DNA from 2 places in the Paenibacillus pseudetheri genome. Region 2 is predicted to be linked to the other one. Evidence: riboswitches for the same ligand, from Rfam matches in the RefSeq annotation. Region 2 holds a riboswitch; the other holds the start of a gene.
What was found. Region 2 has a riboswitch for glycine ahead of L1028_RS13930 (amino acid permease). Riboswitches for the same ligand answer to the same signal wherever they lie in the genome.
Positions count from the first base shown of each region.

Region 1: it holds a riboswitch for glycine, as region 2 does, so the genes downstream of both, gcvT (glycine cleavage system aminomethyltransferase GcvT) here and L1028_RS13930 (amino acid permease) in region 2, are expected to answer to the same signal.

Region 1 is NZ_CAKMAB010000002.1:7,196-23,253, reverse strand. It holds gene L1028_RS01625 (efflux RND transporter permease subunit) at 1-2,535, shown strand, start outside; gene gcvPB (aminomethyl-transferring glycine dehydrogenase subunit GcvPB) at 2,715-4,175, opposite strand; gene gcvPA (aminomethyl-transferring glycine dehydrogenase subunit GcvPA) at 4,172-5,524, opposite strand; gene gcvT (glycine cleavage system aminomethyltransferase GcvT) at 5,632-6,744, opposite strand; glycine riboswitch at 6,930-7,028, opposite strand; gene gcvH (glycine cleavage system protein GcvH) at 7,306-7,698, shown strand; gene L1028_RS01600 (flagellar motor protein MotB) at 7,845-8,696, opposite strand; gene L1028_RS01595 (flagellar motor protein) at 8,693-9,475, opposite strand; gene uvrB (excinuclease ABC subunit UvrB) at 9,756-11,747, shown strand; gene uvrA (excinuclease ABC subunit UvrA) at 12,178-15,051, shown strand; gene L1028_RS01580 (DUF2759 family protein) at 15,769-15,978, shown strand.
Region 2 is NZ_CAKMAB010000013.1:43,193-59,250, reverse strand. It holds gene L1028_RS13995 (carbohydrate ABC transporter permease) at 1-479, opposite strand, end outside; gene L1028_RS13990 (carbohydrate ABC transporter permease) at 494-1,363, opposite strand; gene gnd (decarboxylating NADP(+)-dependent phosphogluconate dehydrogenase) at 1,617-3,020, opposite strand; gene L1028_RS13980 (GntP family permease) at 3,124-4,470, opposite strand; gene gntK (gluconokinase) at 4,498-6,036, opposite strand; gene L1028_RS13970 (GntR family transcriptional regulator) at 6,029-6,760, opposite strand; gene L1028_RS13965 (DUF6597 domain-containing transcriptional factor) at 7,153-7,947, shown strand; gene L1028_RS13960 (DUF8051 family protein) at 8,042-8,431, shown strand; gene L1028_RS13955 (alpha/beta fold hydrolase) at 8,649-9,500, opposite strand; gene L1028_RS13950 (hypothetical protein) at 9,846-10,250, opposite strand; gene L1028_RS13945 (helix-turn-helix domain-containing protein) at 10,394-10,726, shown strand; gene L1028_RS13940 (SMI1/KNR4 family protein) at 11,017-12,411, shown strand; gene adhP (alcohol dehydrogenase AdhP) at 12,542-13,558, opposite strand; glycine riboswitch at 13,756-13,836, shown strand; gene L1028_RS13930 (amino acid permease) at 13,970-15,328, shown strand; partial or broken gene L1028_RS13925 (helix-turn-helix domain-containing protein) at 15,480-15,746, shown strand; gene L1028_RS13920 (MFS transporter) at 15,879-16,058, opposite strand, start outside.

The sequences.
Region 1 (16,058 bases), on a different contig from region 2:
ATTCCAGAGATGCAACAAGCAGAAGGTGTAGCCAACGTCGCTTTATACGGGAAAGTAACTCCGCAAGTGCGAGTGAAGCTAGATCCAAAATTAATGGCCGAGAAGGGAATTACAACACCTCAAGTACTAGGGTTACTTCAAGGACGTAATGTATCGGCATCTCTTGGGGAGCAGACGATTGGCGGCCAGACAGGCAACATCAATGTGGTTTCTACGATAGATAGTATTGATACGCTGAAGAAGCTCCCTGTTTCCGCAGGCGTTAAGCTGCAGGATATTGCTACCGTCGAATTGAAGGAAGATCAAGAAAGCGTTAGCCGCTCGAATGGGAAAGATGTTCTTTTCGCCATAGTAACCAAAGAAGCTAATGCGAATGCAGTAAGTGTCGGAGATCATATACAGGATACCGTAGCTCATATTAACAAAACCATTCCAAATGCAGAAGCAGCGGTAGTATTCAGCACATCGGATATGGTGGTTACCTCGGTAAACAGTATGATGCGTGAGGTATTGCTGGGCGCATTGTTTGCGACGATCGTCATTCTGCTGTTCCTACGCAACCTGCGGGCAACCCTGATTACGGCGGTTTCTATCCCGCTTTCACTAGCAGTTACCTTATATCTGCTTGATATATCAGGCATAAGTCTGAATATTATTACGCTCGGAGGTGTGGCCGTTGCGGTCGGTCGCTTGGTTGATGATAGTATCGTAGTGATTGAGAACATTTACCGTAGGCTGCAAAAAGAACCCTTCTCCCGTGAAATGATTATAAGCGCAACTGGGGAAGTAGCTAGAGCGATTACTTCATCTACGATTGCAACGGTAGCGGTATTTCTGCCGATGGGTCTGCTGCGTGGTAGTTTACAGGCGTTCCTACTTCCGTTTGCTTTAACAGTCACGTATTCATTGCTTACTTCACTCGTTGTAGCTTTGACGGTAGTGCCACTGTTAAGCTCATGGCTGCTGAGAAGAACTTCAATGAAAGAACACGAGCCGTCTAAATGGTTCACCCGATTCCTCGATTGGAATCTGCGCCGGAAATGGATTACTTTATCGCTAGGTCTTCTCCTTCTGATTGGCTCCATCGCTGCTTATGTGACTATGCCAAAAGGTGCGCTTGATGCTTCAGATGCCAGCTATGTCTCTGTTCAGTTGAATTACCCGAAGGATGTTCCTGTTAAAGAGATTTTGGAAAAAGGAAAGCAGCTAGAGCAAGACCTGATGAAACAGCCAGAAGCGGAAACGGTGATCATGCAATCAGGGAACAGTGCAGATGCGGCCCAGTGGGGCTCTGTCAGCTCGGAGACCTTAGTGGATTATACCGTTGTGATGAAAAAAGGTGCAGATGCTGAGGCGTTCATTGATTATGTTCGTGATGTGAAGGATTCCTATGCAGGGGCAACATTGGTTGCCAATCAAATGAGTATGATGGGTTCAAGCTCCACTAGCGAATATATTGATATCGTGGGTGATAATCTTACAGATATTACTGCTGTTGCAGCAGAAGTTACGAATAAGTTGAAGACTGTGGAGGGTATTCAGAAGGTCAGTAGCAATATGGAGGATACCAAACCTGTATTTTCGTTTAAGGTAGATCCGGCACAGACGAATGCACAAGAAATTACTATGCAATTGTCGGCTATGCTGAATCCGATCCCTATGGGGCAAATCGAACTGGACGGTACTCCTGCTGGAGTAGTGTTAGATCCTATGGTAGAGCCGAAGTCAGAGCAAGATTTAAAGGCAATGACGCTCATGACTGCTGAAGGTCCAAAGCCGTTGTCACAACTAGCAACCTATGAGGTTCGCAATGAACCAGCACTATTGTTCCATAAAGATGGGAAGCCATATGCAAGAATTACAGCGGAAGTGGATCCGAAGAAGGTGTCTGAAATCGGAGCGAGTATTAAAAAGGAAACCGATAGTCTTACCCTTCCAAAGGGTGTGACTCTATTTGCAGGCGGAGCCTCGGTTGATCAGTCAGAGGATTTCGCGGACCTTGGTATGACGGCGCTGATCTCCATCGGTTTGGTGTATCTGATCATGGTCCTCACCTTCAAAACCCTTCGTGCTCCGCTGGCAATCATGTTCTCCTTGCCATTGGCTGCGATTGGGGCGATTGTTGGACTGATCGTATCCGACGTAACACCTGATTTCACTGCCCTGTTCGGGGCTCTGATGCTAATTGGTATCGTCGTCACGAATGCGATTGTGCTTATCGACCGTATTAAGCAGAATGAAACGCATATGGGTATTCGCGAAGCCATTCTGGAAGCGGCCGGAACACGGATGCGTCCGATTCTGATGACGGCAATTGCTACCATTTGCGCCATGACTCCACTGCTGTTCGGCCATGCCGAGATGGGCAGCATTGTCTCGCAAAGCTTGGCGATTGTGGTTATCGGCGGCTTGACCGCCGCAACGCTGCTTACGCTGGTTGTAGTGCCGGCGATTTACGAGTTGTTCTACTTCCGTAAATCAGCTAAGGAACGTAAAGGTGTGGCGAAAGTAGAAACTCCGACGCATGGTGCTTAATAACGAGAAGTTATAGTGATAAATAACTGAAACAGACTCTTCTCAGACAATTTAAATGTTGCTGGGAAGGGCCTTATTTTTTAGAAAATGAGAATTTACTTGCGTATTTGGACAGTGCGAAAAGCAGGCCGACGATAACCGATATCGTGGCCTGCTTTTTTAATATTGCTCACTATCTATTAACCACAAGAACAATTCAATACCGGCTTACGCGCAGCCTGTGTCTCATCCAAACGGCTAATCTCTGTGGTATGCGGTGCGTTGATTACGACCTCCGGTGTCTCCTGCGCTTCTTTCACGATCTGGATCATCGTATCAATGAAGCCGTCCAGTGTTTCTTTACTTTCGGTTTCCGTTGGCTCGATCATCATGCATTCCTCTACAGTCAATGGGAAGTACACGGTTGGCGGGTGGTAGCCGAAATCGAGCAATCGTTTAGCAACGTCTAAGGTGCGCACCCCATACTGCTTGAGGTTTTTGCCGGACATAACGAATTCATGCTTACATACACCCGGATATGGGATTTCAAAATACGGCGCCAGGCGATGCATCATATAGTTAGCATTCAGCACAGCATTTTCGGATACCTCACGCAGTCCGTTCGGACCGTAGGTACGGATATAGGTGTAGGCACGAACCAGAATACCAAAGTTTCCGTAAAAAGCTTTCACACGTCCAATGGATTCAGGTCCGCCGAAGTCGAGTGAGAAGCTGTTATCTTCGTTTTTTACCACAGTTGGTTGTGGTAGGAATGGAATCAGGATGGATTTTACGCCGACAGGTCCGGCTCCAGGGCCACCGCCGCCGTGCGGGGTGCTCATTGTCTTATGCAAGTTCAAATGCACAACGTCAAAGCCCATGTCGCCGGGACGGGTAATGCCCATAATGGCATTGGAGTTGGCTCCATCGTAATAGAGTAAGCCGCCTGCTTCGTGCACGATCTCAGCAATCTCGACGATTTGAGTCTCGAACAAGCCGAGAGTGCTTGGGTTAGTCAGCATCAATGCGGCAGTATCGCTGCCGACTGCTGCTCGCAGTGCTTCAAGATCAACCATCCCTTTATCTGTGGAAGGGATCGTGATCGTTTCAAGTCCTGCTGCTGAAGCACTAGCAGGATTGGTGCCGTGTGAGGAATCCGGCACGATAACCTTCGTGCGGGTCTCGCCACGGCTTTCATGGTAGGCGCGGATCATCATGAGGCCGGTCCATTCACCATGCGCACCTGCGGCAGGCTGTAAAGATACAGCATCCATGCCGGTTAGTGCGGACAAGTCATTTTGCAGGGTATACATTAATTCGAGTGCTCCCTGAATGCTTTCTTCCGGCTGGTAAGGGTGGATCTTAGCTAGGCCGGAGAAGCGGGCGACATCTTCATTGATTTTAGGATTGTATTTCATCGTGCATGAACCCAGTGGATAGAAGCCATTATCCACACCGAAGTTACGGCGTGACAAGGAAGTGTAGTGGCGAATGACGTCCACTTCGGATACTTCTGGAAGCACGACGGGGTCGCTACGGAGTAAACCTGATGGAATCAGAGATTCCAAGGTTTCTTCCTGCGGCACATCGCATAGTGGCAAGGAATAGGCCGAACGGCCAGGCCGGCTTAATTCAAAAATTAGACTTTGCTCCAGTTTCATAAACAGCCCTCCAGTGCGCTAGCGAATTGGTCGATTTCGTTTTTGCTTCTTTTTTCCGTAACGGCTACCAGCATATGTCCAGCAAGTTCAGGATAATCACGGCCCAGATCATAACCGCCTAAATAACCTTCCTTCAGCAGCTTCGAATTAATTGCACTAACGCTGCTTCCTTCCGGAAGCTTCAAGACAAACTCGTTAAAGAATGGGGAGGAAAAGGTAAGTTCAGCCCCTGTTAGTGCGCTTAGTTTATTAGCGGTGTAATGGCTTTTACGAATGTTCAGCTCGCCTACTTCACGCATCCCTTCTTTACCCATTATGGACAGGTAGACGGATGCGCAGAGTGCGAGCAGCGCCTGATTGGAGCAAATATTCGATGTCGCTTTTTCACGACGGATATGCTGTTCACGAGCTTGGAGTGTCAGAACGAAGCCGCGTTTACCGTTACGGTCAACCGTTTGGCCGACGATACGGCCCGGCATCTTACGCATCAAGTGCTCAGCTACCGCGAAGAATCCACAAGTTGGCCCACCTAGAGAAGCTGGAATACCGAGTGGCTGAGCGTCACCGACTACGATGTCGGCTCCGAGCTTACCTGGTGTTTCTAGTACGCCAAGAGCGATCGGATTTGCACTGACGACGAACAACCCTTTAACAGCATGGATCAGCGGCTCAACGGTGCTAAGATCTTCGATGCTGCCAAAGAAGTTAGGCGATTGCATCAGTACTGCGGCAGTATCACTATCAATGGCCTCCGCAAGCTTAGCCTGATCGGTAACACCGTCTCTATAGTCAATCTCCACTACCTCAAGACCCCAAGCATTAGCCGATGTGCGTAACACTTGGCGCGCTTCAGGATGAACGGTGCAAGAGACAATTAATTTTTTGCGTTTGGTAGCACCAGCTGCGAGGACTGCTGCTTCGGATAATGCGGTTGCACCATCATACATACTGGCGTTGGCTACTTTCATACCGGTTAGTTCGCAAATGTAGGATTGGAATTCGAAGATCGCTTGCAGTTCGCCTTGGCTGATCTCTGGTTGGTAAGGAGTGTAAGCAGTGTAGAATTCCGAACGGGAAATGACATGGTTGATCACCACAGGGATGTGATGGTCGTATAATCCGGCGCCGAGGAAGCTGGCGTGCGAATCGAAGTCAGCATTTCGGTCAGCGAGACCTTTCATGTGACGTAGCAGGGCGTACTCATCGAGTGGTTCAGACATCGGCATAGTGCCTTGATAACGGACGGCTTCAGGAATATCGGAGAACAGCTCATCTATGGACTGAATCCCGACGGCTTCCATCATCTCTACGCGGTCCTGTGCTGTCATGGGCAGATAACGGTGCTTCATTAAGGTCTCACTCCTTGGCTTTTTTTAAAATATAAGAAAGTACAATTTTCACGCTATACTTTATCCTTCTATTTCTCGCTTAAAAGCTAACCGTCCTAATATGGATGCTAAAGGCGTTTATACTTGTAAAAAGGGGCCTTAATCACGACAGCCTTAAGCTGCTTGCCGCGTATCTCTACGAATACCTCTGTGCCAATTTCACTGTAAGCTGTATCAAGCAAAGCTAATCCCAGGTTGCGTTTGAGCGTTGGTGATTGGGTTCCAGTTGTGACCTCTCCGATTTTGATGCCGTCCGCATAGACTGGATAATGGGAGCGTGGAATGCCTCGATCAATCATTTCTAGACCGACAAGACGGCGGGGAAGACCGGCTTCTTTTTGTTGTATCAACGCATCGCGTCCGATGAAATCTGCTTTGTCCAGCTTTACGAAAAACTGAATTCCTGCTTCAAGAGGTGTGATGTCAGCCGACAGCTCCTGACCGTACAGTGGCAATTTTGCCTCAAAACGCAGCGTATCACGAGCGCCCAGTCCAGCAGGTGTTAATCCGTGAGGAGCGCCAGCTGCAAGTAGACCGTTCCACAAAGCTTCTGCACCCTCTAGTGGAGCGTAGATCTCGAAGCCATCTTCGCCGGTGTAACCCGTACGGGAGATCAGTACTTCTACACCGCAGACGGCTGCGTGTTCGATGAAGTGGAAAGGCTTGAGCGCCGAGATCGGAGCATCAGTAACTTTCGCGAGTATGGTCTCTGCCAGCGGACCTTGCAAGGCGAGCAGAAGCGTCTCGTCAGAGACATTAGTGAGTGTGACTTCACCGAATTCAGAGGTCAGATGCTCTTGTAGCCACTGAAAGTCCTTATCGATGTTGGAGGCATTTACGACGAGCATATAACGTCCTTCGCTTAAGCGATACACGAGTAAATCGTCAACGACACCGCCGTTTGGATAACAGAGCAGCGTATATTGTGCCGCACCATCCGTGAGGCGGCTGACATCGTTGGTCGTCATTTTTTGTAAAAAGGCTTCAGCGCCGCTTCCGATCACCATGAATTCACCCATATGCGATACATCGAACAGTCCAGCATGCTGGCGAACAGCTTCATGCTCCTTCACGATACCTGTAAACTGTACTGGCAGCTCCCAACCGCCAAAATCAATGCACCTAGACTCCGCATAAGCGGAATAGAGATCATAAAAAGGCGTTCTTTTCAAAGCATCCATATCGTCACTCCCCTAGTCTGATTACATACGAAAAAAAGGACAGGCAGAAGCAATCATGCATAAATGCACTAATCGCTTTCTGCTCTGTCCCTTGTACCTGAGAGTTACCCTGCGTAACTAACCTGCAAGTTTCCCCGTTGGTGACCTGACGCACTCAGCCTCGCGTCTGATGCTCTCCAGAGGTACGTCCGACAAAGGTCCTTTTGCCTGAGAGATTCACCCTTGTTAGGGCTTACTCCTTCGGCGCCGTCTTCAAGTGAGACAGTCTCTCCCTATGCCATCATCCGCAACTGTATTTGTTTCAAATATAAGAAAGTATATGTTTCACTTTATACATTATCCTTATATTTCTTCGAGAAACGGTTATCGTCTATAAAAAGACGACATCGTCGTTTCTTCTTGTATGTCTCCATTAAACGGGTATAGGAGGGCGCTGTCAACAAGAAAAAGTCAAAAAAACGACAAATTTATTTTACTTTTAGTAATATTGACATTATGCTCCGGGATCACTTAGGCTATAACTAAATTTAGAATTCCAATTTGGAAATGAGGCGGCTTGAAATGAGTGAAGTTTTAGATAACCTTCTTTACAGCGAAGAGCATGAGTGGGCAGAGCAAGTGGAAGGACGCGTAGTACGTGTTGGGATTACGGATCATGCTCAGCATTTGTTAGGCGATATCGTATTTGTGGAATTTCCAGAAGTGGGTTCGGTCATTTCAGCTGGCGACAGCGTTGGCAGTATCGAATCCGTTAAGACCGTTTCGGAACTGTATTCACCCGTCTCAGGGACGGTTACCAAGATTAATGACGGATTAGAAGCTAGTCCGGAGCTGATTAACGATAAGCCGTATGGTGAAGGTTGGATTTTTGAAATTGAAGTGGACGGAGAGTACGCTGATGCTGTAAAAGATCTGCTGGATGCAGCCGGATATCGTGCATTGGTAGGAGAGTAATTGGGATTTTTCACTGTATATTAATTTCGCCGCATGTGATATTTGTAGCAGCAAGTTTCTGTTTTTGGGGACTTGCTGTTTGGTGTTTTTATATAGATAGTGGTGGTGATTTTTGCGTTAAATTGGGGAAATCAGGGAGGGATTCCCTAATCCCTCGATTGAATGTCACCCTCTTGAAGCTGACGAAGCACAATGATCTCTACACGGCGGTTCTTCTGTTGACCTGCTGCCGTTGTATTATCTGCGGTGGGCTGGGTATCAGCATAACCTGCGTATTGAAAATTGTCGGGGTTCAATCCCTCCCGATCTAAGAAAAAACGCAGTACAGACAGCGCACGAGCACCAGACAGCTCCCAGTTGTCGTTATAGTGAGAAGCCGAAGATACTGGCGTATTGTCGGTATGTCCTTCAATGCTGATCTTTGCGCCGATATCGCTGAATAAGCCAGATAACTGCTGAAGAGCAGGGAGGGCTGGAGACTTCAGGTCTGCCTTACCTATATCGAAGAGAAAACGGTCACTGAGTGTGATTTCTATCCCTTGCGGTTTGTCGGCAACAAAAATTTGTTCTTCGAGATTATTTTCCTCTACATAGTTCGTGATGACACCCATTAATTCAGCAAATTTAGTCTCTTGTTCTCGAAAAGCAAGCTCACGTACCGAAGGTGTTTTGTTCTCCGTTTGTTCAGCAGATCCATCATTCGGTCCCGCAGTTGCAGCTGCATTCCCATCCCCGTCTGTACTTTCCGGTTTGTTCTCAGTTGATTTCCCAGCATCTAAAATGCCGTCCCCACCCTCAAGGACAGTGCTGCCAGACTTGAAGGTCTCGGATAATGAGCCTGTCACAATATTATATTTGTCAGTATCCAGGCTGCTCATCGCATACAATATAACGAAAAATATAAGTAAAAGTGTAATTAGATCAGCATAAGTAATCATCCAGCGGTCGCGGCTTTCCCGAGTCTCTACACGCCGTTTGCGCCGGTCTCTTTGTCTCATAAAAGACCTCTAGTTTCTGCACGGTCATTCGTGTCCGTGTCTGAGATGAATGAGTTCAGTTTTTTACGCACCAGCAAGGGATGATCCCCGTTCTGCAAAGAAAGAATGCCGACGAGCAGCATTTCCATACTATGTAGCTGGCTTTGACTGCGGGATTTGATTTTGGAAGCGATGGGTAAAAATATTAAATTAGCGATGGCTACACCGTACAGTGTTGCGGTAAATGCAACTGCGATAGATGTGCCCAGATTTGACGGATCTGTAAGGTTGCCAAGCACACGAATGAGACCCATCACCGTCCCAATAATTCCCATCGTTGGTGCATATCCACCTGCGGCTTCAAAAATCTTGGCATAACTCTCATGCTTCAATTCCTGTGCGTCCATTTCTAATTCAAGAATTTGTCTTACCTGCTCAGGGTCAGTGCCGTCGACAATAAGAAGTAGACCTTCACGTGTAAAAGGGTCCGGATGTTCTTCAGCTTGTTTTTCTAACATTAAAACGCCGCCCCGACGGGCCAAGGTTGCCATTGAAATGAGTTCTTCTGCTTTTTCTACATCACGATCAGGGTTGCTGCCGAAAGCCATGCGTAGTGCTGTTGGAATGGAGCGCAGCTTAGATGCCGGGAAGCTGATCATAACAGCGGCAAATGTACCCCCGAACACAATCAAAGCTGCATTAAGCTGCAGCAGTCCTGAGAGGCTTCCGCCTTCCCACAGATAGCCGCCGATTAACGCAGCCAGTCCAGCCAATAGGCCGATTATTGAGGTAATATCCATGCTTTAAGCTCCTAACATTTCTATGTATTATGGTTTGCAACGATCTAGTCAACACTGTATAATGAACGGGAACACATATTCTTATCTTCCATATTTTTTAATTATAAGAAGGTATAAGTTTCACGTTATACTTAATTAATCCTTATAATTCTCGCACAAAACGCTTAACGTCTTTAGGGACGCCAAAGGCGTTTTAGCTTGCTATCGTATGGAGAGAGAACATTCAGACAACAATTATAATATATTAATCTAGTTTAGACGATAGAGGGGAGACGGGCAAATGAGTGATATTGTCGTCAGTACAAAGACTTTTGAGTTGGAGTCCGAGTATACACCCCAGGGCGATCAGCCTCATGCCATAGAGGAATTACTACAAGGCATTCGGCAGGGCAAGAAGCACCAGACGCTGCTGGGCGCAACGGGTACGGGTAAGACGTTTACCGTTGCACAAGTTATTTCCAAATTAAACCGCCCGACGTTAGTTATTGCGCACAACAAGACTTTGGCTGCCCAATTAGCGAGTGAGTTTAAGGAGTTTTTTCCGCATAATTCGGTAGACTATTTCGTCAGCTACTACGACTATTACCAACCAGAGGCGTATATTCCCTCCTCCGATACTTATATCGAGAAAGACTCCAGTATTAATGAAGAGATTGATAAATTGCGCCACTCCGCGACGAGTTCCTTGTTCGAACGGCGTGACGTTATTATTGTGGCGAGTGTGTCTTGTATTTACGGCCTCGGTTCGCCGATGGAATACGGAAGCTTGCTTTTGTCATTGCGGGTAGGGATGGAGAAGCCCCGAAATGAGATTTTGAGCAGGCTAGTGGATATCCAGTACCAGCGTAATGATATCAATTTTGTACGCGGAACCTTCCGTGTACGTGGTGATGTGGTTGAGATCTTCCCGGCATCTCAGGGTGAACATGCCATACGGGTCGAATTGTTCGGTGACGAAATTGAGCGAATCACTGAGATTGATGTACTGACGGGTGAACTGATCGGGGAGCGCGATCATGTTGCTATTTTCCCGGCGTCTCACTTTGTTACCAAGGAAGAAACGATGCGAGTGGCACTGGTCAATATTGAAAAAGAGCTGGAAGACCGCTTAACGGTTCTTCGTGACGCAGGAAAGCTTCTTGAAGCTCAGCGTCTGGAACAGCGGACACGTTATGATATTGAGATGATGAAAGAAGTGGGCTTCTGCTCTGGGATTGAGAACTATTCCGGACCGCTCACCTTCCGTGAACCAGGGGCAACTCCGTATACATTAATGGATTATTTTCCGGATGATATGCTGATCATTATTGATGAGTCCCATGTAACGCTTCCGCAGATTCGGGCGATGTATAACGGTGACCGGGCGCGTAAGACGGTATTGGTTGAGCATGGTTTCCGTTTGCCGTCTGCGCTGGATAACCGTCCACTTCAGTTCGAAGAATTCGAAGAAAAGGTGAATCAGATCGTATATGTTTCAGCGACACCTGGACCCTATGAAATGGAGCACTGCGACACCATGGTGCAGCAGATTATCCGGCCTACAGGTCTTTTGGATCCGATCATTGAGGTTCGTCCTACAGAGGGACAAATTGATGACTTGATTAGTGAAATTCGTGATCGGGTGGAACGAGACGAACGCGTACTCGTCACAACATTGACGAAGAAGATGTCGGAGGATCTGACGGATTACTTTAAGGAAATTGGAATTAAGGTTCGTTATATGCACTCTGATATCAAAACGCTGGAGCGGATGGCGATCTTACGTGATCTTCGTCTTGGTACATTCCATGTTTTAGTAGGGATTAACCTGCTAAGAGAAGGTCTCGACCTCCCGGAAGTATCGCTGGTCGCTATTCTCGATGCTGATAAAGAGGGCTTCCTTCGTTCCGAACGCTCCCTAATTCAGACGATTGGTCGTGCGGCCCGTAACTCCGAGGGTCGTGTAATCATGTACGGTGATCGAATCACTGATTCGATGGAGAAGGCGATGAGCGAAACATCGCGTCGTCGCGCCATCCAGATCGCCCATAATGAGAAACACGGCATTACCCCAACCACCATTAATAAAAAGGTGCGTGACATCATTGAGGCAACGAAGGTTGCCGAGTCTAAAGCGGATTACCTCACGGGTGTTGGTGGCAAGATGAATAAGAAAGAAAAACAAAGTCTAATCCAGCGTCTGGAAGCCGAGATGAAGGACGCAGCGAAGAACCTGCAATTCGAACGCGCGGCAGAGCTGCGTGATGCATTGTTGGAGCTTCGGGCCGAGTAATAAACCATAAACGCATCACCGATATTTTAAATATGTAATTGAACGGTGCTGTCCCAGGCCGTTCTTTTTGAATAATAGATGTTCCACGCATCCCATAGGGACAGCGCTCCACAACGCTTTTGGCACTTACGCGCATCCCATAGGGACAGCGTTCCGCAACGCTATAGTAGTTGCGGTAATCTCACACTTCCCGCACTTAGCTAGTGTGCGCCTAACGTTCAAGCGGTCCCGTAGGGACAAGCGCTCCAAGCACCACTGTCACTAAGTTCCGTCCCCCCAACCTCCTTCGTCAAAAAATGCGGGTGTCCAGAGGGTGCAACCCTTGGGGCCCTCCCTTGGAAGGGAGGGTTTGGGAGGGATCGAAAACGCTTTTAATAAAGCTCTGAAATCGTTAAAGTTTTGATATTTGATTCATTAAGGAGAGGTTCCGTTGGCGAACGAAAATATTGTAATTAAAGGCGCGAGGGCGCATAATCTCAAAAACATCGATGTGACGATTCCGCGTGACCGTTTCGTCGTGCTGACGGGGCTGAGCGGCTCGGGTAAGTCTTCGCTTGCATTTGATACGATTTATGCTGAAGGACAGCGGCGTTATGTTGAATCTTTGTCAGCTTATGCTCGTCAGTTCTTGGGGCAAATGGAGAAGCCGGATGTGGATTCGATAGACGGATTATCCCCGGCAATCTCTATTGATCAGAAGACAACAAGTCGCAACCCGCGCTCTACGGTAGGTACGGTAACTGAAATCTATGACTATTTGCGGTTGCTTTTTGCACGGATCGGTCACCCACATTGTCCAGAGCATGGAATTGAGATTACCTCCCAGACTGTAGAACAGATGGTAGACCGGATTATGCAGTATCCAGAGAAGACTCGTTTGCAGATCCTGGCACCTATCATTTCAGGGCGTAAAGGGGAACACAAAGGACTTTTCACAGATATTTCTAAGCAAGGGTTCGTACGTGTGCGTGTGGACGGTGAGCTAAGAGATCTGTCTGAGGATATTGAACTTGAGAAGAATAAAAAACACACCATAGAAGTTGTTGTGGACCGGATCGTCGTTAAAGATGATATGGAGACCCGGCTGACGGATTCATTGGAGACGGCGCTTAAGCTTTCGGGCGGTAAAATCCTTGTGGATATCATCGGTCAGGAAGAGCTGCTGTTCAGTTCTAATTTTGCTTGTCCGATTTGTGGTTTTAGTATTGAAGAGTTGGCACCACGTATGTTCTCATTCAACAGTCCGTTTGGAGCCTGTACAGAGTGCGACGGACTTGGTATGAAAATGGTGGTCGATCCAGACCTGCTTATTCCTGATGCTGAGAAATCCATTGAAGAGGGTGCTTTTTTAGCTTGGACTGGAAGTACATCTAATTACTATCCGCAATTTCTGAAGTCCGTGTGTGAGCACTTTAATATTCCACAGAACGTTCCAGTGAGCAGTTTAACACCTGATCATATGAATAAACTTCTGCATGGTACGGGTAGTGAGAAGGTTCGCTTCAAATATGAGAATGATTTTGGACAAAAGAAAGATGCGATGGTTGCTTTTGAAGGGATTATTCCCAACCTGGAGCGGCGTTACCGGGAGACCGCATCTGACGGTATTCGTGAATTTATCGAAGGATTTATGAGTGCTAAGCCTTGTCATGTGTGTAAAGGCAAACGTCTGAAAAAAGAAATTTTGGCGGTGACGATCAACGAACGCAATATTTCGGATATTACCGATCTCTCGATTGGTGACTGTCAGCATTGGTTTGAAGAAATAAAGTTAAGTGAGAAAGAGACAGCTATCGCCAATCTCATTCTGAAGGAAATCTGCAATCGTCTGGGGTTCCTGGTGAATGTCGGATTGGACTATTTGACACTTAGCCGCGCAGCAGGCTCACTATCTGGTGGTGAAGCACAGCGTATCCGGTTGGCAACTCAGATTGGTTCGAGCTTAATGGGTGTATTGTACATTCTGGATGAGCCAAGCATTGGTCTGCATCAGCGGGATAATGATCGCCTGATCTCTACGCTTGCTCATATGCGTGACCTAGGCAATACGTTGATTGTTGTAGAGCATGACGAAGATACGATGATGGCAGCCGATTATATTATTGATATTGGACCGGGTGCGGGTATTCATGGTGGACAAGTTATGGCGCAAGGAACACCAGAAGAGATTATGAAAGATCCGAATTCCTTAACCGGTGAATATTTAAGCGGTCGTAAGTTTATTCCAGTTACCGCTAAGCGTCGTGCTACCGATGATCGTTGGATAGAAATCCGTGGCGCGAAAGAGAATAACCTGAAAAATGTGAATGTGAAGATACCATTGGGTGTGTTTACAGCGGTGACTGGCGTGTCGGGCTCCGGTAAATCTTCACTTATTAACGAAATTCTGTACAAGAGCTTGGCACGGCAGCTGAATAAGGCTGTGAAGGTGCGTCCGGGTCAGCACAAAGAAATTCGCGGCTTGGAAAATCTCGATAAGGTTATTGAAATCGACCAATCACCAATCGGGCGTACACCACGCTCTAACCCAGCAACCTATACCGGCGTATTTGACGACATTCGTGATCTGTTCTCGAAGACGAATGAGGCAAAGGTACGTGGGTTCCAAAAGGGACGCTTTAGCTTTAACGTAAAAGGTGGACGCTGTGAAGCTTGCCGTGGGGATGGAATTATCAAGATTGAGATGCACTTCTTGCCTGACGTATACGTTCCATGCGAGGTATGTAAAGGAAAACGTTATAACCGGGAAACACTAGAAGTGAAGTATAAAGGGAAAAACATTTCCGACGTGCTGGAGATGACAGTAGAGGATGCTACAGAGTTCTTCGTGAATATCCCTCGTATTCATCGTAAAATGCAAACGCTGATGGATGTGGGTCTTGGCTACATTAAGATTGGTCAGCCAGGAACAACATTATCCGGTGGTGAAGCGCAGCGTGTGAAGTTGGCTTCTGAGCTATACCGTCGTAGTACAGGTAAGACACTCTATATTTTGGATGAGCCTACAACAGGTCTGCATGTGGACGACATTGGTCGTTTACTAGAAGTATTGCATCGCTTGGTGGATTCCGGAGAATCGGTTCTTGTCATTGAGCATAATCTGGACGTTATTAAGACTGCCGATTATATCATCGATATGGGACCAGAGGGCGGCAGTGGCGGCGGAACCGTACTGGCAACAGGAACACCAGAGAAGATCATTACTGTTACGGAGTCTTACACAGGTAAGTATCTGAAGCCAGTTCTGATTCGTGATACGGAGCGTACCGAAGCGCTTATGCTTGAGACGGCTGAAACCACCTAAGCTATAAATAGCTGGATAGTATAACTACCAAAGAATAAAGGTCACGGTATTTCGCCGTGGCCTTATTGTTTATTGTTTGAAACTTTTATTTTGGGAAAACAATTAATCGGTACAATTGCTGGTATTCACCGGTAAATTAGAGTGATTATACGATCTGATGTGAGTTTCTGGTAAACGTTATATGACTCCTATAAAAAGAACACCAAATAATAGACGGGATAGGCATATGTAGGGCATGTCCGTCGTAAGATTGAATGAGGAGCATGCTGTTGCTGTAAGTGTACTAAATGGGTAATAGAATAACAGTAGGCTCGATGGTTCCTTGAAAAATAAATAACTATTTGTAATATACATTTAGCTCTACCAAAAGCTTCGGTTACTAGATTGAGGAAAGCATCCCTAAAAACTCAAGTCAAACCAAATCGATACTCGGCTAACTTGAGGAGGCTTTAATCCATAACCGATACTTCATTTTCATCACCTTCATAAAATAGCGCATTAATTGTTACGCTCGCATCATTTTCACTGAAACGCACCAAACGTCAATGAACAATATCATCAATTCATTCAATTTTGCAGGCATAAAATATATTTTTTGCGACAAATACATAATTTTTCTACAAAACCTATTGCATCGCCCAAATGGTAGCGATAACATAGAAGAGGATATGGGCAATACTGGATCTTGCTTGACAACATTTTTGAGGAGGTAAGGTAATGCTACTTGCAGAAGTTGCCGCGCAAGGACCGTCTAAATTTCATACCTTTGATGTTTTTATGATTTTATTCACCATCCTAATTTTGGTCGGAGTTATTCGGTTACTGAGAGCTCCCCAGAAGAACAAGTTCGCCATTGGTTTCGGAGCGGTTAGTTTGTTGGTTTTTATAATCTCTGACTATGCCATGGTGATGCATTGGTTAAGTTAACGAAAGAACTAAATTGAACAGCTTTGCACCAAAAGACTCCTTTAACGCCGTGGGCGCATTGAAGGTGTCTTTTTTCAGAT
Region 2 (16,058 bases):
ATAGCCATAAAGAATTGGCGGAGTACAAAAATGGCGTACGCGCTTGCGATATGAGGTATGATCACCCCCTTATATGAATTGACCCAATCAAATGAGTTGACGACCAAATATACCGGCAGCATAATAGCCTGCGGGGGAATCATCATCGTACACAAGACGAAGAAAAATAAGGTTTCGCGTCCTCTGAATCGGTATCTGGCGAAGGCGTACGCGGCCAATACGCCGAGCATCAACTGACCCGCCGTCAATACGCTCGTCAACAGCACGCTGTTCATAAACCAGCGGGCTAACGGCGCCTGCTGGAACACTTGCAGGTAACCCTCAAGACTAAAACTTGTCGGAATGAGAAACGCCACGCGCCGGAACGGATCGGAGCTTGGGGACAAGGATACCGTTAGCATCCAGATGAACGGCACCAGCACCACCAGTACGGATAACAGCAGAAATACATTCAACAACAGATGATTTCGTAACTTCAAGTTGCCAATCCCCCCTATACCCATTGTGTGCGCTTCTGCATCCAGCGCACCTGAATAACGGTCAATCCCAGCACAATGACAAACAAGATCGTCGCCGCCGCGCTGGCCGTACCCGTATTAAAAAATTGGAACGCCTCCTGCCATATGAAGAAAGCCCAGACGTTCGTCGAATTGTTGGGACCCCCGAGCGTCATAATTTGAACTGTGGCGAACACCTGCAAGGAATGAAGTAGTGTGATCGTCCAGACGAACATATGTACCGGCATAAGCATCGGGAACGTCATATGGCGGAAGGACTGCCAGCCGCTAGCTCCATCAATCGCCGCCGCTTCCTTCACCTCGTTATCCAATTGCTTCAAGCCGGAAATGTACAAGATGACGTTGTAGCCAAAGGACATCCAAACCCCTACAATAGCCAGCGCGTATATTGCCAGCTGTGTGTCCTGAAGCCATGCCTTCTCACCGATTCCGAATAGGCCAAGCCATTCGTTGATCAACCCGTTCTGAGGCGAGAACATGAGCGAGAATACTAGACCCGCCACCGAGACGCTGACAACCACCGGAACAAAAAATAGTACCCGGTACAAGGACCTCAGCTTGCCCGCCCGCTCAATCGCCAGCGCGTATACCAATCCGAGCGCTGCCGACAGCGGCACCGTTAACGCCATGTACAGCAGCGTATTGCCGATCACCTTCCAGAACAACGGCTTACCAAGCACCTCTTTATAGTTGCTCAAGCCGACAAACTGTTTCTTATCCAGCAGCAGATCCCACTCCATAAAGCTGATATAGAGGGAGAAAAAAAACGGGAAAACAAAAAATATCGCGTAAAGCACTAACACGGGGGATAAATACAAATAGGGTTGCCATGGTATTCGTCTCATCTTATGCCTCCTTTAAGCTGAAATAAACGCAACAAAGCCCGTGACTCCCCTTAAGGTTCCATCAAGAATGGAGAAGGGGATTCACGGGCATTCTCTGCAATTAAGCCCATTGCTATCAGATATTCAATTGCTTGTTGACTCTACTTTAACCCAGCAATGTTAACGGAGTGTTTGCTTTATGTTGAAAATTGTAAATGTTACAAATAGTACGGGTATCATTAAGAAATAATGAACCTTTTACTAACACTATCGATCACTGCCAGTTTGTGTGAAAGAATCCTGTTAAATCACTTCGTTCATAAGTATGGGCTCCAAAATAATCCCGTTGTGCTTGCAAAAGGTTAGCATTTGAAATGCCTGTCCGGTAACTATCGTAATAAGTAAGTGAAGCACTTAAACATGGAAACGAAATACCAGAATTAATGCCCTCACAGGCAACTTTTCGCAATCCTATTTGATATTCTTTAACCTTTTCAGCAAAATAGGGGGCGATTAATAGATTAGCGAGATTTGGCTGTGCTTGATAGGTTTCGCTTATGACGTTTAAGAATTCTGCACGAATGATACATCCACCACGGAAAATAAGGGCAATATCCTTTAAAGGTAAATCCCATCCGTAAAGTTCAGAAGTCATTTTATATTGTGTGAATCCTTGTGCGTAGGCACAAATTTTGCCCATATATAATGCTTGTCTAACGTACTCAATCCACAAATCTTTATCTAAACTCCGCTGATCTATCTCCGGGCCGGATAGGATATTGTCTGCATAAACCCGTTCCTCTTTTAAAGAGGAGATATAACGGGCAAACAATGACTCTGTAATAATGGATGATGGGATCCCGGTATCTATTGCTTGAATGCTCGTCCATTTACCTGTACCTTTTTGCCCTGTTTTATCAAGAATCACATCGATCAGTGGTAAGCCTGTTATTTCATCCTTTTTCCGTAAAATCTCTGCGGTGATTTGGATTAAATAACTGTTCAGTTCACCTTGATTCCATGTTTCAAAGATGACAGCAATTTCGTTAACAGATAAACCTAACCTTGTTCTTAAAAATGTATAGGCTTCTGCAATTAATTGCATATCTGCATACTCGATTCCGTTATGGACCATTTTCACAAAGTGACCGGAACCTTTTGGACCAATATAAACACAGCAAGGGCCGTCGTCCACTTGGGCTGCTATTTTTGTTAGAATAGGAGCCACTTTTTCATATACGGCTTTATCTCCACCAGGCATGATCGAAGGTCCTTTTAAAGCTCCAACTTCGCCTCCGGAAATACCGATTCCTAAATAACCGATTCCTTTAGACTTCAATTCATCATATCTACGTTCAGTATCTTCGTAATGGGAGTTACCACCGTCCATGATCACATCGCCTGCTTCAAGAAAAGGTACTAATGCACTGATCACCGAATCGATCGGTTTGCCCGCCGTGACCATAAGGAAGATTTTTCTTGGCGTTTCTAAGGAGTGAACAAAGTCTTGAATTTTGTAGTAGGGATGGATTAATTGACCTTCCGTTGTGCCAACAAGATTATCTGTTAAGTCCCTCGTATAATTATAGACAGCCACTTGCTCACCTTTACTAGCCATGTTTAAAGCGATATTACTGCCCATTACCCCTAACCCAATGACACCAATTGTATTGAACATTTTTTCCTGCTCCTTCTAATTAATAGGTAGAAAAATCCCTCACTTATTGACTCCGAAGATTCTAAGAGAATAAGTGGGGGGTTACTGTCCACAAATATTGTTGTTATACGAATAAACTTAGTAATAGAATAAATCCTAATCCAGCTACAGAAACGATTGTCTCAAGCAATGTCCATGTTGCAAATGTTTCTTTCATGCTTAGACCAAAATACTCTTTAAACATCCAGAAACCAGCATCGTTAACATGGGAAGCTATTAAACTACCCGCTCCCGTTGCAAGCACGACTAAAGCAAGATTAACGTCAGATTGTCCTAACATCGGAATAACTAAACCAGCAGTTGTTAAAGATGCGACAGTAGCAGAACCTAAGGAAATACGTAAGATTGCAGCGATGATCCAGGCAAGCAAGATGGGTGATAATGAAGTTCCTTGGAATAGTTCGGCTACATAGTCACCCACGCCGCCATTAATCAATACTTGTTTGAAGGCTCCGCCGCCCCCAATGATTAAGAGCATCATCCCAATATGAGTAATAGCGGTTGTACAAGATTGCATTACAGTTTTGATTGGAATTTTTCTTGCTAATCCCATGGTATAGACAGCAACCAGTAAGGAAATTAACATGGAAGTTGATGCATCACCAATAAAACGGATAGCGGCTAGTAAATTATTATCTTCAAATCCGATTGTTTTTTGAAGTAAAGTAATAATCGTTGCAATAGACATTAAAATAACAGGAAGCATTGCAGTAAATACACTGATACCAAATCCAGGTGTATCTTCTAATTTAAATTCTTTTTGTTCACCTAAAGAGGCAATATTACCCGTTTTCGTAAATGATGCAGGTACGAGTTTTTTGGCAAGCTTAGTAAATATAGGTCCAGCCAAAATAACTGTTGGAATTGCAATAATGAAACCGTAAAGTAAAACCTCACCAATGTCCGCGCCATATTCACCTGCAATTACTGTAGGTCCAGGGTGAGGAGGTAAGAACCCGTGTGTTACGGATAAAGCTGCAGCCATCGGAATACCGAGATAAAGAATAGAAACCTTCAATTGTCTTGAAATGGCGAATACAATTGGAATTAATAATACTAATCCTACTTCGAAAAACAACGCCACACCGATAATGAATGAAGCAACTACGACTGCCCATTGAATATTTTTTTCACCAAATTTATGAACGAGAGTCATGGCAATTCTTTGAGCACCACCTGAATCAGCGATCAACTTGCCTAACATCGCTCCAAGACCAAAGATTAACGCTAAGTGACCAAGTGTTCCGCCTAATCCGGCTTCAATGGTTTTGACAATTTCATTCAAGGGCATTCCAAGTGCTAAAGCGACACCGAACGATACAATGATTAATGAAACAAAGGTGTTTAATTTGAAGCCCATTATTAAAACTAATAATGCTAAAATTCCAATTGCTACAATAACTAATGGCATTGTAATTTCCCCCTGCTGTTTATCTTGTTAGTGTTTGATTAAGCTTCTTTGATAATTGGCAATCCGTTTATAATCATCTTCTAATACTCTAGATATGTTGATGAAGATCGGCAGTAATTTCCTATATTCTTTCGTTGCTTCTTCGTTTGGTGTGTGTTTGTAGGTACTGCCAACCATTTCAGAAACGACTTCAAATGATTCGATCTTTCCGGTGGCATATAAGCCTAAAATACAAGCACCTAGACAAGAACTTTCGTAGCTTTCTGGAACGATTACTTCAGAATCGAATATATCGGACATCATTTGTCGCCAAACATCTGATCTTGCGAAGCCTCCGGTAGCTTGAATTCGGGTCACAGGACCGTCCATGCATTCGGTTAATGCTAAGAATACGGTGTATAAATTGTAAATGACTCCTTCTAGGGCTGCGCGAATCATATGTTCTTTCTTATGTGACATCGTTAAACCGAAGAATGAGCCACGTACGTCTGGATTCCATAATGGCGCACGTTCACCAGCGAGGTATGGATGGAATAACAATCCATCTGATCCTGGTCTTACACGTTCAGCAATCTTAGTTAATACATCATATGGATCAATTCCTAGTCTTTTTGCTGTTTCTACTTCTGATGAGGCAAGTTCATCACGGATCCAGCGAAGGACCATCCCACCATTGTTTACCGGCCCGCCGATGACCCAGTGCTTTTCCGTTAAGGCATAACAGAATATTCTTCCCTTTTCGTCTGTTTGCGGCTTGTCAATAATGGTTCGAATGGCACCGCTTGTCCCAATTGTGATGGCAATTTCGCCTTTTCTTATCGCATTTACACCTAGATTAGAAAGGACTCCGTCGCTGGCACCAATGACAAATGATGTTTGTGGATCGATACCCATCTGTTTTGCCAAATCTGAATCACAGTTGGTAAATATCTTGGTTGTTGGAACGAGTTCAGATAATTGAGCAGGTGTTATACCAGCAATTTGTAATGCTTCTTCATCCCAATCTAGTGTTTTGAGATTCATCATGCCCATGGCTGAAGCCAGGGAATGATCAACAACATAGTGATCAAAGAACTTTTTGAAAATATATTCTTTAATTCCTATATATATTTTAACCTTGGAAGCGATTTCGGGAAGGTCATTCACAATCCAAGCTATTTTAGTCAATGGTGACATGGGATGAATCGGTGTTCCCGTGCGTTTATAGACTTCATGGCCATTCAACTCATCTTTTATTTTATGTGCCCATGCTTCACTTCGGTTATCTGCCCAAGTGATACAAGGCGTCAGCGGCTGGTCATTTTCATCCATTGCAATGACACTATGCATGGCACTGCTAAATGAAACAAACGATAGCTTTTTGTGTGAATGATGTTTCATTATATTCGAAATGGCTTGTAGGACTGCCTGGAAAATCTCTTCTGGGTCTTGTTCAGCTGTCGACATATCCGGTGTATAAAGCGGGTACCCCATATTTTCTTGTTGGATGATTTCGCCTTTTTCACTAAATAAAACTGCTTTCGTACTTGTAGTTCCGATATCTATACCTAACATAAAGTTAGTCATTTTGCTGCACTACTCCTTTCGAGAGCATTTGTTGCGATATCCATAGGTCTTCTACTTTTCCTTGAACATCATCAAAATTGTCATGTAAGGACTTACTCATGAGGTCTCTATCTTTTGTTCGGATCGCTTCAATATAAAGCTCATGATTTTTTATAATCCGTGTAAAGTCTTCATATTTTTCTTTGAAACGCTTACGCATCGACAAAAGAATGAAGCTTTCCATAACGGGTTTTAAATTATTCCAGATCATCAGGATGTATGAATGATTAACTGCACGAATAATCGTTTCATGGAACAAGACATCTTGATATGAAAATTCATCAGCATCACTATATTTGATTGCGACCTTCATCATTTCTAGTATTTTACTAAGTTCCTTTATTAATTCATTAGTGTCTATCTTTACAATCCGTTCAAATACAAACGATTCTATGAGTAAACGGACATCATAAATCTCTTCTATTTCTTTTTCTGATAAACCAATAACAACGGCACCCATTCTTTCTAAACGGATGATATTTTCGGATGCCAGTATTTTTAACGCTTCACGGATCGGTGAGCGACTTACAGCAAAATCTGCAGCTAATTTATTTTCCGATAATATGGTGCCGCTTTCAATCTCGCCGGAAATAATACGCATTCTAAGCTCGCAGGATACACGATCACCAGCAGAGGCTTTTGAAAGCCATTTGGAGGGATATAGAAATCCATTTGATTCGGTCATAAATTCACCTCTTAATTAATCTAGTATACTTGTATACAAGTATTATATTCTAAATATTTAATTTTGCAAGCGATTTCATGAATTGGGGTTTGTCATGCACGATATTTGTTGAACAATTGAACCTAAAGCGAATTGGCATATTGATTTTAGTAGGAAGAGGGGATGCGCAGCCCCTCTTCTTTTCTATAATAAACTAGAAAATAAATGGCGGGGTTTATCGAGACATATCAATATAGGGGATATAATTGAGAAGTTCGGGGCCAACGGCGATTGGAAGAAAGACTCGACAGCGAAGTGAGCACAGATGGAACCTGATGTTTAAGGTGCTAAAGGTATTAGTGGAAACGTGGACAAAAGAGAATTCACCAGTCTTTTAGAAGGAGATGCATACGATGATTCGAATCTTTGAACCTATAAATGCCTTACATAAGATAGTGGACTATATTTGGGTCGTAGACTTCGACTTTCTCGCTGATGACAATAGAGAAGATATTATTATGCCGCTGGGGTATATCAATATCATTTTCAATTATGGGTCTGCTTATAGACTGGTGGGAGAAGATCAGGAAATGGTGATCCCCAATACGGTTGTGATTGGTCAAATGAAAAGCGCGAAATATGTTCGATATGGACAACAGCTGTATCAAATCGGGATTTCATTAACTCCATTAGGGTTTATACAATTGTTTGATGTGCCCAGCCTCGAATTGGCAGAGCGAATTGTACAAGCCATCGATGTGGACCCTGATCTAGATGAACTGTACCGAATGATGATGAGATTTAAAGATGTGGAGCAACATATCACAGCAATCAATCATTATTTGCTGCATAAAATGGTGTTGAATAAGAAGGATACTGGCCGCATAGAGAAAATGCTTACTTATGTAGAACGAGAATATGAAAACTTGAACATTGTAAGTATGGCAAAATTTTTTAGTATTTCAGTAAGTACGTTGGAGCGTTTCTTCAAAAAACAGATCGGACTGACCCCAAAGGCCTATGGAGATATTGTGAAGTTCAGAAAACATGTTGAGGATGAAGGATTGAGGAAGGATATGCAGCATCGTTACTACGATCAGTCTCACCTCATCAAAACATCCAAAAAATTTGCAGGCAAAACCGTCAAAGAGCTAGAGAAACTTCCACATGAATTAACCCTTCGTTATGTATGGCATGGTCAGAAGTGATGAACACCTGATCATAGATGCTGATTTTTTACAATACATGTTTTTTCCTTCCTGTTAATCTTGAGACACTAAAAAATGAGAGGAAGAGATAACGATGCAGGATATTATGATCATGGCAAGTTTACTAGTGTTTTTAAATGTAACATTATTGGCGATATTGGTTCCGGGAGGGCCGATTGAGAATAGAGATTTCTCAAAATTAAAAGGAGGTGTATTTTGGGGGTTTAATCTGTTTCTTATCTTGCTTGCAATTACGTCGTTTATCGTGTGCTATCTCTTGTTGATATCACATCCACATGCCATATTCATGACACAAATCATCGCTGTTTTATACTTTATTGTATACATTATCGACTTAGCTGGTATTTTTCCAAAATCACCGACTAAAATGTCTAAGCCCCTTATGCTTTTCGAAGTAATTAACACATCAATGGCTATATTCCTCTTCCTCTTTGTGATGGCGATTGGGCATGTCGGTTCGTAAGGACGAGGACCGTGCACGTTGTCTTTAGGGTTTAGCAACGTGGAGGAGCCTGAGCAATCTCAAAAAATAGAAAATAGTAGGTTATGAAATATCGAATATCCAGTTACAAATAGGTAAATATGTATAAATCATTGGGCGTCCGGTAGGGCGCCTTCAATAAAAAAACACTAAGAATTAACTTAGTGTTTTTCGTTATACAAAGGAAAGCCTCAATTGGTCAATTGCCCTCAAGAATCCACTTGCTTAGCTCTTTGTCAAAGGTTTGAGGTTCTTCAAACATCGGATTGTGACCACTATGCTCAAAGATCACTTTTTTGACGTGCTTATAGGTTTCATCAACAGAATTCCAAAGTGAAACAGGCGCTACCAAATAGTCATACCTGCCTAAACCGATAAATACTGGTTTATTGAAGTTAGCGAGTGATTGTATAAGATTCAATTCTGCGAATGCTTCTCCCCACAGATGATCGATAATTGGCATATTCGTATATATAACTTCCCACATGTATGCTGCGTTAAATGTATAGTCATAAAAGCTTTGGGCTCCCATCCGAATACACATGTGAACGAATCGTCGTTCAGGATCTTTCTGAATGTCACTTTCTAACAAAGCAATATCCATCTCGAACTGTCTTTTTCTATCCGGACTTGCTGTCTCATTAAAAAATGCAAAACTTTGACGCTGTCTTTCCTCGCTATTTGTAGGTGCTGAATTCAATAAGGCAACTTTTTGGACATGGTAGGGATATTTTTTAGCATATTCCAAAGCCATGAAAGCATGTCCTGAATGCCCTAATAAGATGAAATTTGTTAAGTTAAGATCCTGCCTTGCCGTCTCTATATCATCTAATACTTTGTCCAATCTATAATCTTCAGATTGCAGAGTTCGGGGCGGCTTCACAAATCCTCTATGATCAAGGAAAATAAACTGGAATGTATCATATAAATCTTCTGAGAATAGTTGAGGATAATAAACACTGCTGCCTATCACCAAAATAGGTTTCCCAGTTCCTTTTACACTATAATTCAGTTCAAATCCATCGCTATTTATAGTTTGGTATTTATTCATTGTCATCATCCTTTTTTCATTTTTACTTTACACATCACTCCTTCCTTTCACGGATTCCATTACATTCTCCATGGAACGTTCTAACATTCCGATCACCTCAAATTTTGTGGCTTGTAATAAATATTATGTTAGCATACATTGCATAGTTAATCGATTACCGTGTTTAGACGAACTCGCCTTTAGTGGGATATGGTGAACTGTATCATAAGTAGGGGAATGCTTTGGACACGCTCATTATGATATCCGAGCAGAATAAGGCTTTCCCCTTCCTGTTCTTCTTTGTTTATTTCTTTCTATTGAAATTTTTATATTCGTATCACTCTAACTAGATCTCAGATGATTCGATCAGAAAAGTGAACAGGGATCAACCCTCATTCTCCTACACAACTCGCATAAAACCTCTGTTGCTCTATTTATCACCCTATTGCTAGCCTCAGTTTTTATAACTTCTAAATCCTGCCCCTCTCCGTTAACGATGTAGTCCAACTCGCCAATAAACACCACAATCTCAAGCGCAGGATTATAATCCGTATGTAGAAGCAGTAAAAGATCAATTAAAGCAATCCCTGATCCCAATTCCGTCTTGTTTTCATAAATATATAGCGCCCGAATCATGGAGATGAGTGCCGAATGACAAAGATAGAATGCAGCTTTATTCTGATTATGTTTTCTCATGATATGGACTAACTTCATATGATATTGAGCAAGTTGATAATAATCGTCAATTTTATTTTGCAATCTTTTTTCCATGGCAATCCCCCTAGAATAGAAATGGAAAAGTATTATACTAGTATAATACTTATAAATATTAAAATAAATAATAATATTCGCTATCCGGTGTTTACCTTGATGAAACTTGTCTACACTTTTGACATGGAGAGGTGAATACTGAGATGGATAAGGAAATATTGAAGCTGGTAGGAATACGTATTCGTACTCTTCGAAAAGAGCGCGGCTTGTCCCAGGAAGCACTCGGTGAGAGAGGCGGATTTCATTTTTCATACATAGGACAAATTGAACGCGGTGAGAAAAACGTATCTTTATTGAATTTACATAAGATTGCAGAAGCTCTTGAAGTTAATTTAATTCAGTTGTTTGCATATTTGGATGAAGATTTCATGGTCACATCATCAGAGAGCGATATTCGAGACATTGTGGGTTTGCTTCGTACTGCTAATGATGAAAAAATAAGGCTGGCTAAAAATGTGTTAAGAGAATTATTATGAGGAAATCTCGACAAAGGTAGAGGTTTGACTATTCTGATATTCCATAATATTCTTTATTGATAAGAAAATAACAAGACTAGAGCATGGTCGTGACCTAACTCAGAGGCGTATAACCGGAAACGGGGATAACCGCCTCTTTTTTGCGTGTTCACTTGCGTATTTGTTTTATAAATTTATTTTGGGGATGCCCTATTTTTGATTTTCAATACCTACATCCCATCTGGTAGAATAGGGAAAACCATATTTCTCTATACTTTAGTAACTTGATTATACGCTTGGGGAGGTAGACCATGGACAAAGAACTACTCGCGCAGCTGACACAGTGGCATGAAGATGATGAACACCAGAAGATTGTAGACACCCTGATGGAGATTCCTCCAGAGGACAGAGATTACGAGGTGACCAGCAGTCTGGCAAGAGCGTATAACAATCTGGGACGTTATGAAGAGGCGCTTGAACAGTTTGCGATGATTGCAGAACAGGGGCAGGATGACCCGTTGTGGCATTTTCGTGTAGGGTATTCCTACTATTATCTGAATCGGTATGAGGAAGCAGTGAGAGTGCTGGGTATCGCCCATGACCTCGATCCTGACGACGAGAATACGGCCATGTTACTGAACCTCAGCCAGCGCAAGCTACGCAAAGACCAACACGCCGCGGCCAGACGGGTAATTAAAGATTCGCATAATGATCCGAGGACGGAAGCAACTCCTTTTGAAGGGATGGATTTCTCCGACTTTTGGGACGATAGCGATTATGCACTAAGAGAATATGTCTCTGATCCGCCTGCGGATGAGCTGATTGCTTCTGTAGAAGAAGAGCTCGGTTACAAGCTTCCTGCATCCTATATCCGTCTGATGAAGGAGCATAATGGGGGAGTTCCTTACAATACTTGTTACCCGACGGAGGACGCGACCTCATGGGCTGAGGATCATATTGCGATTACAGGCGTTATGGGCATTGGGCGCGAGAAAAGTTATTCGCTCTGCGGAGATCTTGGCAGCACATTCATGATTGAGGAGTGGGGGTATCCTGACATCGGCGTGGTAATTTGTGACTGCCCTTCGGCAGGTCATGATGTCGTAATGCTGGATTACCGGAACTGCGGGAGGGACGGCGAACCCGAGGTGGTTCATGTCGATCAGGAAGACAATTATGAGATTACGTTCCTGGCTGAAGACTTCGAGGCATTTATCCGCGGGCTGGTGAGTGAGGAGGAATACGATACTTCTCAAGAAGATAAAGAAAAGGATCTGCGAAAAGTAGCCGTAGGCAAGTTCTCACCTTTGCTTGCGGAGCTGTGTAATCGTGTGTCCGAGGTTGATCAGCTTGAGCAGAAGATTCGTAATGTCTGTACTCGAATCGTTGAAGAGAAGGGACACTTTTCCTTTCATGCAGATGAGCTCTCTACTTTGATGTACGATGTGCAGTTCTGGCTGTACACAAGCTCTTATCCGAATACGAGCCATCAACAATATCTGGATGTGTATGAGAAGATAATCGCTTTTGGCGGCGAGTTCGGTCAAGGCGGGTATGCGCCCGGCTGGATCAGTGACTGGCTGGATGGGCGGATTCGGGAAGGGCTGATCGTTCAGGAGAACGGAGTGCTTCGCTTCACGGATCAAGCCCGCTCAGAGGTTATTGAACGGCTGGAAGTGGCAGCCGCAGAAGAGGACGTGACCTAAACCGGTCTCCCGCGCAGAGCTTGATTGATCACAACAGAAACATTGCGCAAAAAAGTATTGCTAGTAGGGGAATTTTTAGTCATAAAAAAAGCCCGAAAAGCAGCACTTTTCGGGCGTGTTTTCTTTCGGGTCATTTCGTCATATCAAGGACGATTCGACCATTGATTTTACCTTCTAACATAAGATCGTAGATCTCATTAATATCTTCTAGTTTACGTGTCTCAATAATGGTTTTTATTTTTCCTTCTGCAGCGAATTGTAATGTTTCTTGCAAATCTTTGCGAGTGCCGACAATTGATCCGACTACCTTTGTACCGTTTAATACCGTATCAAAGATCGGAACATCCATGGATTCAGGAGGCAGCCCAACCATGACGCAGGTACCGCCGCGGCGAATGGCCCGGTAGGCTTGGTCGAATGCTTTTTTCGCAACCGCCGTACAAACGACACCATGCACTCCACCGATTTCTTTTTGAATCCAGTCTGCGGCATCTTCTTTTAATGCGTTTACGGTTTTGTCTGCACCAAGCTGTTTGGCAAGCTCCATCTTTTCATCCGACGTGTCGATGGCCACTACGTTCATTCCCATCACTTTTGCATATTGTACGCCAAGATGACCCAATCCTCCGATGCCGAAAATGGCTACCCACTCACCTGGCTTTACACCCGATACTTTCAAAGCTTTATAGGTCGTAACGCCAGCGCAAAATAAAGGTGCCGCTTCGATGAAGCTTAAATTATCAGGAACCTTCACTACATAATCGGCAGCTGCCACACAATATTCTGCATATCCGCCATCTACGGAATATCCAGAATTTTGCTGATCGAGACAAAGAGTCTCTCTTCCTGTAAGACAATACTCACAATGACCGCAGGCTGAGTACAGCCATGGAATTCCTACTCGGTCACCTACTTTTAAGTGTGTAACTCCTTCACCCATTTCTTCAATAACCCCAACGCCTTCATGTCCGGGAATAAGAGGGAGTTTCGGTTTGACGGGCCAATCGCCATGAGCAGCATGCAAATCAGTATGACACACTCCGCACGCCTGAATATGGACAAGGATTTCTTTGTGTCCGGGTTTTGGTTTAGGTACGTCTTGTAGCTCTAACTTTTCTTTGAATTTCTTTACTACAGCGGCTTTCATCAGCATACTCCTTTAGTTTTTTGCTTTTCAAAAAGTAGTATGTTCATGAGGCTAACTTTAAATTCTTGAGACTTTTATCACTGATTAACACTCACATCACAAGTAATATGTTAGAATATCAGAACAGCTTTACTGCGTTACCGCTTTATCAACTTCATAATTCACGAGCTATGATGGCTAAGGATTACACTTTAGCTGGAGCAGCTTCTGGAGAGACCGCGGAAATTCCGCGGCGCCGAAGGGTTCACAATCTCAGGCAAAAGGACAGAAGAGTACTGAATATATATTTGTCATGCTGATCGACATCAGTAGGCAAATATTATTTGATATTCTTACGATCTGGGAGATTGGATGACATCCAATCTCTCTTTTTTTATTCCAATTTATTGTACTCACAAGGGGGAACTAGGTATGGCACAACCAGAATTAAAGAGAGAGCTAGCCAATCGGCATGTTCAACTTATTGCTATTGGCGGCACCATCGGTACAGGATTATTCTTGGGATCAGGCAAGGCGATAGAGAAGGCAGGCCCATCCATCATGATCACGTATTTAATCGTGGGTATTGCTGTGTTTTTTGTGATGAGAGCACTGGGAGAGCTCCTATTATCTAAAGCGGGCTATCAATCGTTTACGGATATTGCTGAAGACTACCTTGGATCACGAGTCGCATTCATTACCGGTTGGACCTATTGGTTTTGCTGGATCATGACGGCTATGGCTGATGTCATCGCTGTTGGCGTATATGTACAATATTGGTTTGATATCCCACAGTGGGTCCCTGCCATCGCCTGTCTAGTCGTGTTATTAGGACTTAATTTATTAACTGTAAAGAGCTTTGGGGAACTCGAATTTTGGTTTGCTTTAATTAAGGTAATTACGATTCTTGCCTTGATTGGTCTTGGAGTCATTTTGCTGATCATTGGGTTTAAGACGGATGCAGGATCGGTGACGATACGGAATCTATGGGAGCATGGGGGCTTTTTTCCGAACGGCATATCAGGCTTCTTATTTTCTTTTCAAATGGTTGTATTTGCTTATGTCGGTGTGGAGTTGGTGGGTGTGTCAGCAGCGGAAACAGCGGATCCGGAAAAAAATATCCCGTCGGCAATTAATAAAATTCCTTTACGGATTCTATTTTTCTATGTCGGCGCGCTTTTCGTCCTGCTATGCATTAACCCTTGGACGGAGCTTAGTCCGGCAGAGAGTCCTTTTGTAAAAACCTTTACTCTAGTAGGGATTCCAATTGCCGCAGGGATTATTAATTTTGTCGTATTAACTTCAGCCGCTTCCGCTTGTAACAGTGGAATGTTCTCGACAAGCCGAATTCTCTATAATTTGAGTAGAAATAACCAGGCGTCACCTCGTTTGGGCAAACTGAATAAAAACCATGTACCAGGTAACTCGTTATTCATTTCTACAATTGTTATATCTGTTGGTGCTCTTTTGAGTAAACTTATTCCGGAGCAGGCTTTTGGAATCGTGACAACGATTAGCGCCATTTGTTTTATATGGGTGTGGGGCATTGTTCTTATCTGCCATATTAAGTATAAGAAAACCCGGCCAGACTTACAGGCGAAATCTAAATTCAAAGCACCGTTCACACCGGCTATTAATTATATTGTCTTAACCTTGTTCGCTGGGATACTGATCATCATGCTGTTCGCTGGAGAGACACGCCCGGCTTTATTGTGTACTCCGTTATGGTTTATTTTATTAGTCATCTTGTATTCGATTAGAAGCAAAAAGGGGAAAAGTAATCAAGCTTGAGTGATGTCAACATCAAGTAGCTGTAAGCCTAGTGTTAACCGCAACTTGGGGTTGCGGGGCTGCAACTAAAGCGTTCTTTACTTCTGCATACGATTAATCCAATATAGGCTTAGGAATTGCAGAAAGGTAGTTGCTGCTATGATCTTTGGGGAAGTCGGTTTCGAAATGGGAGAATGGTCAAAACTACCCAAGCATTGAAATCATTATTAAAATAAGCGATCTTTTTGGGGTAACTATCGATGAGTTACTAAGGAGTGACGAGGAGTTGACCAAAAAGGTGATTAAAGAAAGCAAGAAATTAGCTTACCCGAAATTAAAGTTTGTATTTGATGTCTTCGTAATAGCAGGCATTATGCTGTTAGTGATTAAACTCTGTGTCCTCTTTCTGAACAAAGTAACGGTGCTAGAGATTACCTTGAATGGCGGGTCATTCTTTTGACCAGCATAATGAAAGAAATATAAACAAGAGTAAACTGGTTAGCTGAGAATAGCTATGAATAATGTAAAAGGACAGCTGATCGCTGTCCTTTTGACATTCCACTTTATGCGGTTATTCCTTGCTAACTAGGTTTGCTTTCTTTTCAATCGTGATCTTGTTTTTCGTGGGCATAAACAATGTTATAACAAACGCAGCAATGGATAAAATCATCATAAAGTAATAGGCGTCACTTGCCCCAAGAATGGATGCAAGGGATTTAAGGATCTCAGGAGTAGTAGAGGCATTGCTCTG